DNA from 3 places in the Novosphingobium terrae genome. Region 3 is predicted to be linked to each of the others. Evidence: predicted binding sites of a transcription regulator. Region 3 holds the regulator's gene; each other region holds the start of a gene.

Region 1 (3,238 bases), 920 kb from region 3:
CCGGGCAGACCGCGCGCCGCAGCCACCAGGGCTTGCGCTTTTTCCGGACTGTGCCGATCACGCGGATGCAGGCGCAGGATCGCGCCTTCCCCCAGCCGCGTCGCCAGCCGGTCAAGCAGGGCGGCGATGGTCTCCTCTTCCCGATCTTCCGCTTCGCTTGAGGTTTGCCGCGCGGCCAGCGGTTCATGGCGCGGCACGGCCAGCGCCATGGCATCGAAGCCGAAACCGGGGTCGAGCGGATCGGCCAGATTCTCCAGCCTTTCGCGCAGCAGCCGCACCACCGGCGCCGCATCGCGCGTGGGCAGGGCGGTCTCCACCGCCAGATGGCGCAGCGCCCCATCGGCGCGTTCCAGCCGCAGCACAAAGCGGCGGCCACCCAGACGCCGCGCTTCCATCTGCCGCGCAGTGTCTTCCAGCAAGGCCTCGGCGACCTCCAGCACATCCTGCGTGCGGCCGATGGGCTCGGCAAAGCGGATGTCGGCGCGGATCGGCACCGGGCGTGCGCGCGCCACAATAGGACTGCCTGCCTCGCCCAGAATGGCGCGCAGCTTCGCCACGGCCTCCTCGCCGAAACGCGCGGCGAGCGAGCCCATCGGGCGGCTGGCCAGATCGCCCAGATGCTTGAGCCCGGCGCGGCGCAGCCCGGACAGTGACGCCTCTGGCAATTCCAGCGCGGTGATGGGCAGGGCGCGGATGCGCAATGCTTCCTCACCGCCCGCCTGCCCGCGTTCAAAGCGGGCCAAGGCGCGGGCCGCAGCGGCATGGCTGGCCAACGCCGGGCGCGTGGTAAGCCCCGCCTCGGATATCGCCAGCCGGGCCAGCGCGGCCTCGCCACCGAAAAGATGCGCGCAGCCGGTGATGTCCAGCACCAGCCCATCGGGCGGATCGAGCGCCACCATCGGGGTGAAGCGCGCCATGCGCCCGGCCAGAACCGCCAACAGCCTGGCATCCTCGGGCGGGTCATGCGGGGCGGTCACCAGATCGGGGCAGCGCGCCCGCGCATCGGCCAGAGTCATCCCCACGGCCAGGCCATGACTCGCGCCATCCCTCTCCAGCGCGGCGAGGCGCAGCGCCTGACCCACGCGGGCCACCAGAGCAAAGGGCAGATCTGCGTCAGGCGGCGCGGTGCGTTTCACCCGCTCGCAGGGCAGGAAAGGGAACCACAGCGCCAGACAGCGGCGCGGGCTTGATCTCTGTTGAGCTTGCGGGGTCATGGAAACCTCCCTGCCAGCCGTCGCGATGCAGCAGCCAGCTCAGTCCCGAGGCGCCGCCGCGCTGGCGCTGCAGCGTGGCCGTCAGCGCGGCATGGCCCGGCGCTTGTCCTGCCAGAGCGATGGAGGGCGCCGGGGCGATGTGCCAGCGGGTCTGCGCGGCGCTGGCGCGGGGTGGGGCATCGCCGCGCAGCATGATCACCAGCGCGCCGGAACGCTCCGCCGCCAGCACCAGACGGCGGCTGGCGGTCAGATCGTAGTCGGGCAGCGGGCCCCATGTTTCCAGCACCACGGCGGCCAGACCCGGGCAGCGCGCGGCATCCAGCCCGGCGCGCAGCAGGGCAAGGCTGTCGGGCGCTTCCACCACCACCAGCCGCCGGGAATCGAACCCCAGCTGCGCCCAGCCCGCGCCGCAGGGCTGCAGGCCCTGTCGTGTCTTGGTGGTGCGCACCAGCACGATGGGCGGCGCTTTGGGGCTTTGCGTGCCGGTCACCGCCGCCAGCACAAAGCCCAAGGCCGCTGCCCAGCCATCGGCATCGGCGTGAATCTCGTGCAGATGGCCGGCGGCCAGTGGCGGCGGCAGAGGCGACCGGAGCGGAGAGGGTTGTGGAATCATGGCGAACATCCTGCGAATCGCACTTCATGTTCACTTTATGTTCTTATTGAGGCGCAATGTCCATCAGCAGCTGATGCGCTCTCCACAGGGTGGGCCCTGCAGATGGTTCAAAGATGCCAAGGATAGGAAAACCGGGCCCTGCCCCCGAGTGACCCCGCGAGGGGGTGTTTTATGTTCCTGGTGCGGTCGAGAAGACTCGAACTTCCACGGGCTTTCGCCCACAACGACCTCAACGTTGCGCGTCTACCAATTCCGCCACGACCGCATCAAGACAGCGATGAGCCGAGGCCCCTTCGCTTGGTAGGAGCGGGCCACTAGCAGAGGGCGTCACACCCTGCAAGCGCTGTTTGGCAAATTTCTTACAAGCCCCGAAGCGCAGGCTTTTATTCGGCTTTCCAGCCGATATCCGCCCCATGGGCCGAGCGGGGAATATCCGTCATCGCCTCGCTGACGGCCAGGGATTCGCCCGGAGCCAGCACGCGCTTGGCCGGGGTGATCTCCCAGCTGTAGACTTTCCGCCCGCCCGCATCGCGCAGCACCACGATCAGCTGGGGCACATTGCGCCGCTGCTTGCCGACATTGGTGATCGTGCCGCTGATGCCGAAATATTCCCCGCCATTGGCCAGCGAACGGCGATCCTGCCGGTTGGAGGGGAAGGTCAGCACCAGATCGGGCTGGCCCGCCGCAAAGGGCGAATGGCCGAAGGGCAGCCAGCCGGGCAGGCCGAAGCGCCACACCGCGCCCGCTGCCACCAGCGCCAGCAGGCCGAAGGTGATCGCCAGCATCGTCCACATCCGCGCCGGATTGCGGCGGGGGCGGAAGGGCGGCTCATGCGCGAAGCTGGAAGGTGTGTCGTCGAAATCGTCGGCGACGGTGGTGGTCGCGGCGGGTTGCGCTTCGGGCTTGTCGCGCTCGTAAGCCGGGACAGGGGCGGCAAAAGCGGTCGGCGTTGCGACAGCAATGTCGCCCGCCGGGGCCGGAACGGGGTAGGATGAGGGCCAATCCTCCTGCACTGTCGGGGCAGGAGGGGGTGGAGCAACGGGCTCCGGCGCGGCAACCATCGCCTCGGCCATGGCAGGCGCGGGGGTCGGCTGGGCGACAGGAACCGCCGCAACAGGCGCTTCTGCCTCTATCCCATGGCCATCCTGAAACCAGCTGTGGCGGCACTTGGCGCAGCGCACTGTGCGACCCTTCGCTCCGATGGCATTATCCGGAACGGCATAGCGTGTCGCACAGGCTGGACAGGCGATAATCATCGTTGCCTGTCATGCATGGCTGTGGCCAGCGCTGCAAGATAGGGTATTTGCGAAAGAGCGACCTGCAGGCTTTTTTCCACCGCCCTTTTTTCTAAGGCGCGGGGCGGTTATAGCATGAGGGTGATGATATGCCCCTCCGCTGAACCGAGCGCCTT
Region 2 (3,238 bases), 2.3 Mb from region 3:
GATCAGCTACAGCACCATCGGCACCTCCACCGTGCAGTCGCGCGCGATGGCCGTGGTGGCGGAGGGGACTTACATCTTCGCCCTGCCCGGATCGAACGGTGCCGTGAAAGACGGCTGGGATCGCATTCTGGACGAGCAGCTGGACAGCCGGAACCGGCCTTGCAACTTTGTCGAGCTGATGCCCAGGTTGAAAGAAGTCTGATTTAAGGTTTGAAGAAGAGAGAATGCGAGGGTGTTACACCCTCGCGCTCCCGGGTTTTGTCTGCGCAGGCGCTAAGGGTTCGGCCTTGCGGAAGGTCGCTGCGCCGCAGGCATAAAATCCAAACACAGCGCGACATTGCCAATGATAATTGCCTGCGGCGCTTTGCCTTGCGCAGGTGGAGAGACGGGGCGCACCAATCGGGTGCCACTGCCGCTTCGTCGGAAGACGTCATGAGAGCGCGAGGGGATAATCCCCTCGCATCTTCTCTTCCTTAACTCACTTGCTCAAAAAGCTTTTCCGCCTCTTCCGCTCCCAAATCGATCCTGAACAGATCTCCCAGAACCTCCCGCCACGCAGCGGCAGAGGCAATCTCGCTCGCCTCCCCTTGCCCGGCCCGATGCACGCTCAAGCGCCGCCCGTTCAGCGAGGCGAACCCATCGGGCAGCACGATGGACACAAGGCAGGCGCTGGTGAAGCGCGTGCCCGCCCGCGTGAAGGTCCAGTGGTTGGAGAGTTCCAGATCGATCGGCGCGACCTCGGCCAGAGTGAAGCTGTATTGCGGCTGGAAGGTGTCGTGGGTCTGCGCCCTGCCATCGGTGGCGCTGGCCGGGCCGGCGCGCTCCAGCAGCCATTCTCCGGTTGCGGCACCATCGGCACCGACGCGGCGCAGGCGATGGAGCGCCCCATCCGGCGTGGCTGCCTGCGCACCATCGAGCAGCGGCAGAGGCGGCACATAGGAACCGCCGAAACCGGCATCTGCGATCCATGGCTCACCTGCAATGGAGGCGAGGCGGAGCGTGTGGGTCTGGGGCGGGATGGTGGTGGCCTCACCGGGCCATGCGCTGCCGAGCCAGACGCGGCCCAGCAGCGGCCGGTTGGTAAAGCCTAGCTCCGTCAGCATCGCGCCGAAAAGGGCATTATGCTCAAAACAATAGCCGCCCCGATGTCGAGCGATCAGCTTGTCGGCGATGGTGACGAGATCGATGTGGATCGGGCGCCCCAGCATCACATCGAGATTCTCGAAGCCGATGGACAGCCGATGGGCGCGCTGCAAGGCCTCCAGACCGGCAGCATCGGGTGCGGGCTTTCCGGTCAGGCCGATGCGGGAGAGATAGGCATCGAGGATGGTCTGATTTTCCATGGAATTCCTGTCCTGCATCCGGCGATATCCCGGTTCTATCCGCTTGCTGATGGCCGCTGTCAATGTGGCGCGCCTTGACATTTGTTCTTATTTTGTTCACATCGAGTCCATGGCCGTTTCTCCTCCCGCACCGCGCGGACGTGGCGCCGTTTCAGGCGCGACCAGCACGCGCTTCGCCCTGCCCCAGCGCGAGCTGGACCGCGACTGGCTGGACGAGCGCGCCGCGCTGGACGAAGAGGTGCCCCGCCTCGCCACCACGGTGACCGAGGAAGCGGCACGCACGATCCTGTCGTTCAACCAGTCGCCCGATGTGCCCTTCGATCGCTCGGTGAATGCTTACAGGGGTTGTGAACATGGGTGCATCTATTGCTTCGCCCGGCCCACTCACGCCTATCTCGACCTGTCGCCGGGGCTGGATTTCGAGACGAAGCTCTTTGCAAAACCGCAGGCCGCCAAGCTGCTGCGCCGCACTTTGGCGGCACGCGGCTACCGCCCCGCCCCCATCGCCATGGGCACCAACACCGATCCCTACCAGCCCATCGAGAAGCGCTATCGCCTGACGCGCCAGATCCTCGAACTCTGCCTTGAGGTGCGCCACCCCGTCACCATCACCACCAAATCGGATCGCGTGCTGGACGATCTGGATCTGCTGCGCGAACTCGCCGCACGCAAGCTGACCGCCGTGGCGATCTCGGTGACCAGCCTCGACGCCGCCCTCTCCCGCAAGCTGGAGCCGCGCGCTGCCACGCCAATGAAGCGACTGGCGGCTTTGGGTGCGCTGGTGGAGGCAGGCGTTCCCGCCCATATCAACGTCTCGCCCGTGATCCCTGCCATCACCGAGGACTGGATCGAGCGCATCCTCGAACAGGCGGCCGAGCGTGGCGTGCGCAGCGCCAACTGGATCATGCTGCGCCTGCCTCACGAAGTCGCGCCGCTGTTCCGCGAATGGCTGGACACGCATTTCCCGGAGCGGGCCGCCAAGGTCATGTCGATCATCAACCAGATCCGGGGCGGGCGCGATAATGATCCGAACTTCCACAGCCGCATGAAACCGCAAGGCGTGTGGCCCGATCTGACGCGCGCTCGGTTCCGCAAGGCGATGGCGCGTTTGGGGATGGAACGTGGGCGGATCGAACTGGATTGCTCACAGTTCGTGGCGCCGGAAAGAGATGGGCAGATGCGGTTGTTTTGAAGGTTTAAAAGAGACATGCGAGGGTCATAACCCTCGCGCTCCCTTTCGTGTCTGCGTTGCGTATCGGGTTCGACCAAGGCGCTAGGCTTGCAGCGCCACAGGCATGAAAATTCCGAGCGAAGCGCTACGTTGCCTCGGTACTATTGCCTGCGGCGCTTTGCCTCGCGCAGGTGGAGAGACGGGGCGCTTGGATCGGGAACCACTGCCCTGGCGTCGGAAGACGTCATGGGAGCGCGAGGGGGTAACCCCCTCGCATTTTCTTTTTCCAATCCCCTTTAAGCCACCAACCGCAACTGCGCCCTGCCCCGCTGAGGCGCAAACGACAGCACCGTCACACCCTCAATCGCCGCGATCACCTCGACCAGATCGCCATCCAGCGCGAAATCCTGACCCAACCGCAGCTGCGGCTGCACCGGATCGCCGGTCTTCAGCGTGGCGACCACCTCACCCTTGGCGCTTGCGCCGGAACCTTCGCCGGCGCTCACGCGTGGCAAGATCGTGGCCAGTTGGACGAAGGCCTCGGGCTGGGAGACCTCGATCTTCAGCATCATGCGCGCGGCGTTGCGCACCTCACTCAGGGGCTGGCCTCCGCGGATGGTGACGCGGGGCGGCTCTTCGGGGCTGGGGCTGTCGAGTTCCACCGTCAGCAGAATGCAGGTGCTTTCCTTGGCCCAGTTGAGGAAGGGCTCGACCAGCGTTTCCT
Region 3 (3,238 bases):
GAAACCCTGCCCATCGAACAGGCCGCTCGGCGCTGGCTGGCGGAGCCTTTGGCAGCGCGCCGCACTCAGCCCGCCGCCGACCTCTCCGCGATGGATGGCTATGCCATGCGCGCGCAGGACTTGCCCGGCCCATGGCGCGTGGTGGGCGAGAGCGCGGCAGGCCACCCATGGCCTCACCCCGTCCAGCCCGGCGAGGCGATCCGCATCGCCACCGGCGCGCTGATGCCCGCAGGCGCCGATGCCATGGTGCTTCAGGAAGATGTCACACGCGATGGCGACCACCTGACCCTGACCGGCGATACTCCCAACCCTCCGGGCCGCCACATCCGCCGCACAGGGCTGGATTTCACGCAGGGCACGCCTTTGCTGCCCGCCGGAACCCGCCTCGGCCCGGCCCAGATCGCTCTGGCCATTTCGGGCGGCCATGGCAGCGTGAGCGTGCGCCGCCTGCCCCGCGTCACCATCATCGACAGTGGCGACGAACTGGTTTCCCCCGGCACAGATCCCCTGCCGCACCAAATCCCCGCCAGCAATGGCGCGATGCTGGCCGCGATGGTCGGCGCCGTGGGCGCGGAGGTGACGCGCATCGGCCCGGTGCTAGACGATTTATCCGCGCTGGTCGCCGCTCTGCAGGCCGCTGGCGAGGCCGATCTGATCGTCACCTCGGGCGGCGCTTCGGTGGGGGATCACGATCTGATCCGCCCGGCGCTGGAAGCATGGGGGGCGCAGCTGGCCTTCTGGCGCGTGGCGATGCGCCCCGGCAAGCCACTGATGCATGCGCGGCGAGGCGCGTGCCATATTCTTGGCCTGCCGGGCAATCCGGTCTCCGGGCTGGTGTGCGGGCAGTTTTTCCTGCTGCCGATGCTGCGTGCCATGATGGGCGCCAGCACGGTTCTGCCCCGCCGCGTCAGCGCCCGGCTGACAGCCCCTGTGCCCGCAGGCGGCAAACGCCAGGAATTTCTGCGTGGGCTTTGGGATGGCGAAACCGTCACCCCCAACCCGATGCGTGACAGCAGCGCTCTGGCAGCAATGGCGGCCAGCAATTGCCTGATCGACCGGCCCATCGATGCCGATGCCGCCGAAATGGGCGCAACCGTGGGAATTTATCTGCTGGACACGCATTCCCTTGCTTGACGGCTCCAACATTGTTGCATAAATGTTCTTTGTTCGTTCGGAAACGGAACGGCAGGAAGGACATCCGCATGCTCACCCGCAAGCAGCACGAATTGCTCCGCTTTATCCAGGTCCGGCTGGAGGAGGATGGCGTCTCCCCCTCGTTCGAGGAAATGAAGGAAGCGCTCGACCTCAAGTCGAAATCGGGTGTCCACAGGCTGATTTCGGCGCTGGAAGAACGCGGCTTTATCCGCCGCCTGCCCAACCGCGCCCGCGCCCTTGAAGTGCTGCGCCAGCCCGAGGATGTAGTCAGCAGCACGCGGACCGCGCCAGCCCCCCGCGCGCCTGCCGCTCCAGTGGCGCCCACCCGCCCTGCCGCGCTGACCTCCTCTGGTCTGACTGGCGCCCCGGTCGCCGCGCTGCGTGCGGACAATGATGTGATCGAGATTCCGCTGCATGGCCGCATCGCTGCAGGCGTGCCGATCGAGGCGCTGGAAGGCCAGTCGACCTTGCCGGTGCCCGCTGCCCTGCTCGGCTCGGGCGATCATTACGCGTTGGAAGTTTCGGGCGATTCCATGGTCGAGGCCGGCATTCTCGATGGCGATCTCGCCCTGATCCGCAGCACCGAGAGCGCCCGTGACGGCGAAATCGTGGTGGCACTGGTACGCGGCGGGGAAGCGACGCTGAAATATCTGCGCCGCGAAGGTGGCATGATCCGGCTCGATCCGGCCAATGCCACCTATCAGTCGCAATATTATCGCCCTGACGAAGTGCAGGTGCAAGGCAAGCTGGCAGGGCTGCTGCGCCGCTATCACTGATAGTTCAGGAGGGGGCAGAACGGTTCTGCTCCCTCTCTGCTTTGCGCATGGGCGTCATAGGCGCATGGCCTGGAGCATGTTCAAGCTGACTGCATAAGGTCAACGGTTCGGAACATGCGACAGCAAAGGATCAGAGCGTTTCGCTGTCGGTGAAAACGCGCTGGTGCCAGTTGAGGCAAGATCGGCCTTCGCGGCGATGTTTATGATGATTGCGGCGGATTGCGCAGTCCATCGCCAAGATGGCCTCATTTCAACACCGCGCCACCTCACCAGAGCAGTCTCCGACACCCAATCGGCATTCCTCCCGCAGGCCCGCTTTGACTGCATCTGGCAACATCAGGGTTCTGGCACCTCGCGGGGCGCATGGTGCGGGGCACGCCACCAGGGGTGGTCGCCGGCAGATTGCTCCACGGTGGTCACCCGGCGGTGTTCCAGATCCAGCGACAGGCCGCCGCTGCGCAGCAGCAAGCTACGGTCAGCCTTGAGCAATCTGGGGTGGCACGGGCCATAGAGTTTGTCCGGCGCCACCACGATATCGCTTTGAGCGCAGGCCTGCGCCAGTTCGGCAGGCTTGGGTTCGCCCTTGCCCCGCGCGATCAGCAGACGCCAGCGCCTTCCCCCCCGGTCGAGATCCAGCGCGCAAAAGCCTTCTGAACAGCGTGCACCGGGCCATGTCGTCAGCGGGGTGACCGTGCCGGTCAACCCTGCAGCCTCCAGCATGGACTCGCCCATGCGGCCTCCCTTGCCTTCGCGCAGGATCAGCAGGGCTCGGCCCTGGACGCCGGTGATGCCAATGTTCTTGCCGTCCCCGGTGATCAGCACATCGGGCGGATGCAGCCAGGCCAGTGAAACGATCGCCGCTAAAGCGAGCAACAACCCCCACAACCGCCCCCGCCCGTGCCACAAGGCCAGCCACAGCATGCCGCTTACAAACAGCAGAAACCGCCCCCCATCCATGGCGGGCATCATCGTCACCGAGGCCGGGCGCTGCGCCGTCCACCGGGCAATCGCCAGCAGCAGGTCGAGCGATTCCCCGCAAACCCACCATGCCGGGCCACCCATCCCCACCAGATCCAGCGCCAGCCCCAGCGCGATGGCAGGCATGGACACAAAGGTGGTCAGCGGAATGGCCACCAGATTGGCCATTGAGCCGTAAATCCCCGCCCGATGGAAATGGAACAGCGCAATGGGCATCAACGCCAGATCGATGACCATCCCCGACAGCAGGATCATCGCCAGATGGCGGAGCATGCGCAGCCACCAGCCTTCCTCACGCGGGGCCAGAAAGGCGCGGACCGGAGCGCAAT

Evidence for each region. The regulator LexA, encoded in region 3, represses DNA repair genes until DNA is damaged. The targets are predictions, from matches to a motif close to GTTCCNCNCTTGTTCT.
Region 1: HGK27_RS16870 (ImuA family protein) is a predicted target of LexA. The motif match lies at 1,856-1,871, and genes of this name have one in related genera.
Region 2: HGK27_RS02745 (PA0069 family radical SAM protein) is a predicted target of LexA. The motif match lies at 1,427-1,442, and genes of this name have one in related genera.

Annotation. Positions count from the first base shown of each region.
Region 1 covers NZ_JABVZR010000001.1:3,770,995-3,774,232, reverse strand. The annotation lists gene HGK27_RS16875 (Y-family DNA polymerase) at 1-1,214, opposite strand, end outside; gene HGK27_RS16870 (ImuA family protein) at 1,114-1,827, opposite strand; tRNA gene HGK27_RS16865 (tRNA-Leu) at 2,006-2,092, opposite strand; gene HGK27_RS16860 (zinc-ribbon domain-containing protein) at 2,211-3,083, opposite strand.
Region 2 covers NZ_JABVZR010000001.1:585,043-588,280, reverse strand. The annotation lists gene HGK27_RS02755 (molybdenum cofactor synthesis domain-containing protein) at 1-202, shown strand, start outside; gene HGK27_RS02750 (arylamine N-acetyltransferase family protein) at 474-1,343, opposite strand; gene HGK27_RS02745 (PA0069 family radical SAM protein) at 1,453-2,535, shown strand; gene dnaE (DNA polymerase III subunit alpha) at 2,811-3,238, opposite strand, start outside.
Region 3 covers NZ_JABVZR010000001.1:2,850,448-2,853,685, forward strand. The annotation lists gene HGK27_RS12765 (molybdopterin molybdotransferase MoeA) at 1-1,134, shown strand, start outside; gene lexA (transcriptional repressor LexA) at 1,203-1,931, shown strand; gene HGK27_RS12775 (ComEC/Rec2 family competence protein) at 2,268-3,238, opposite strand, start outside.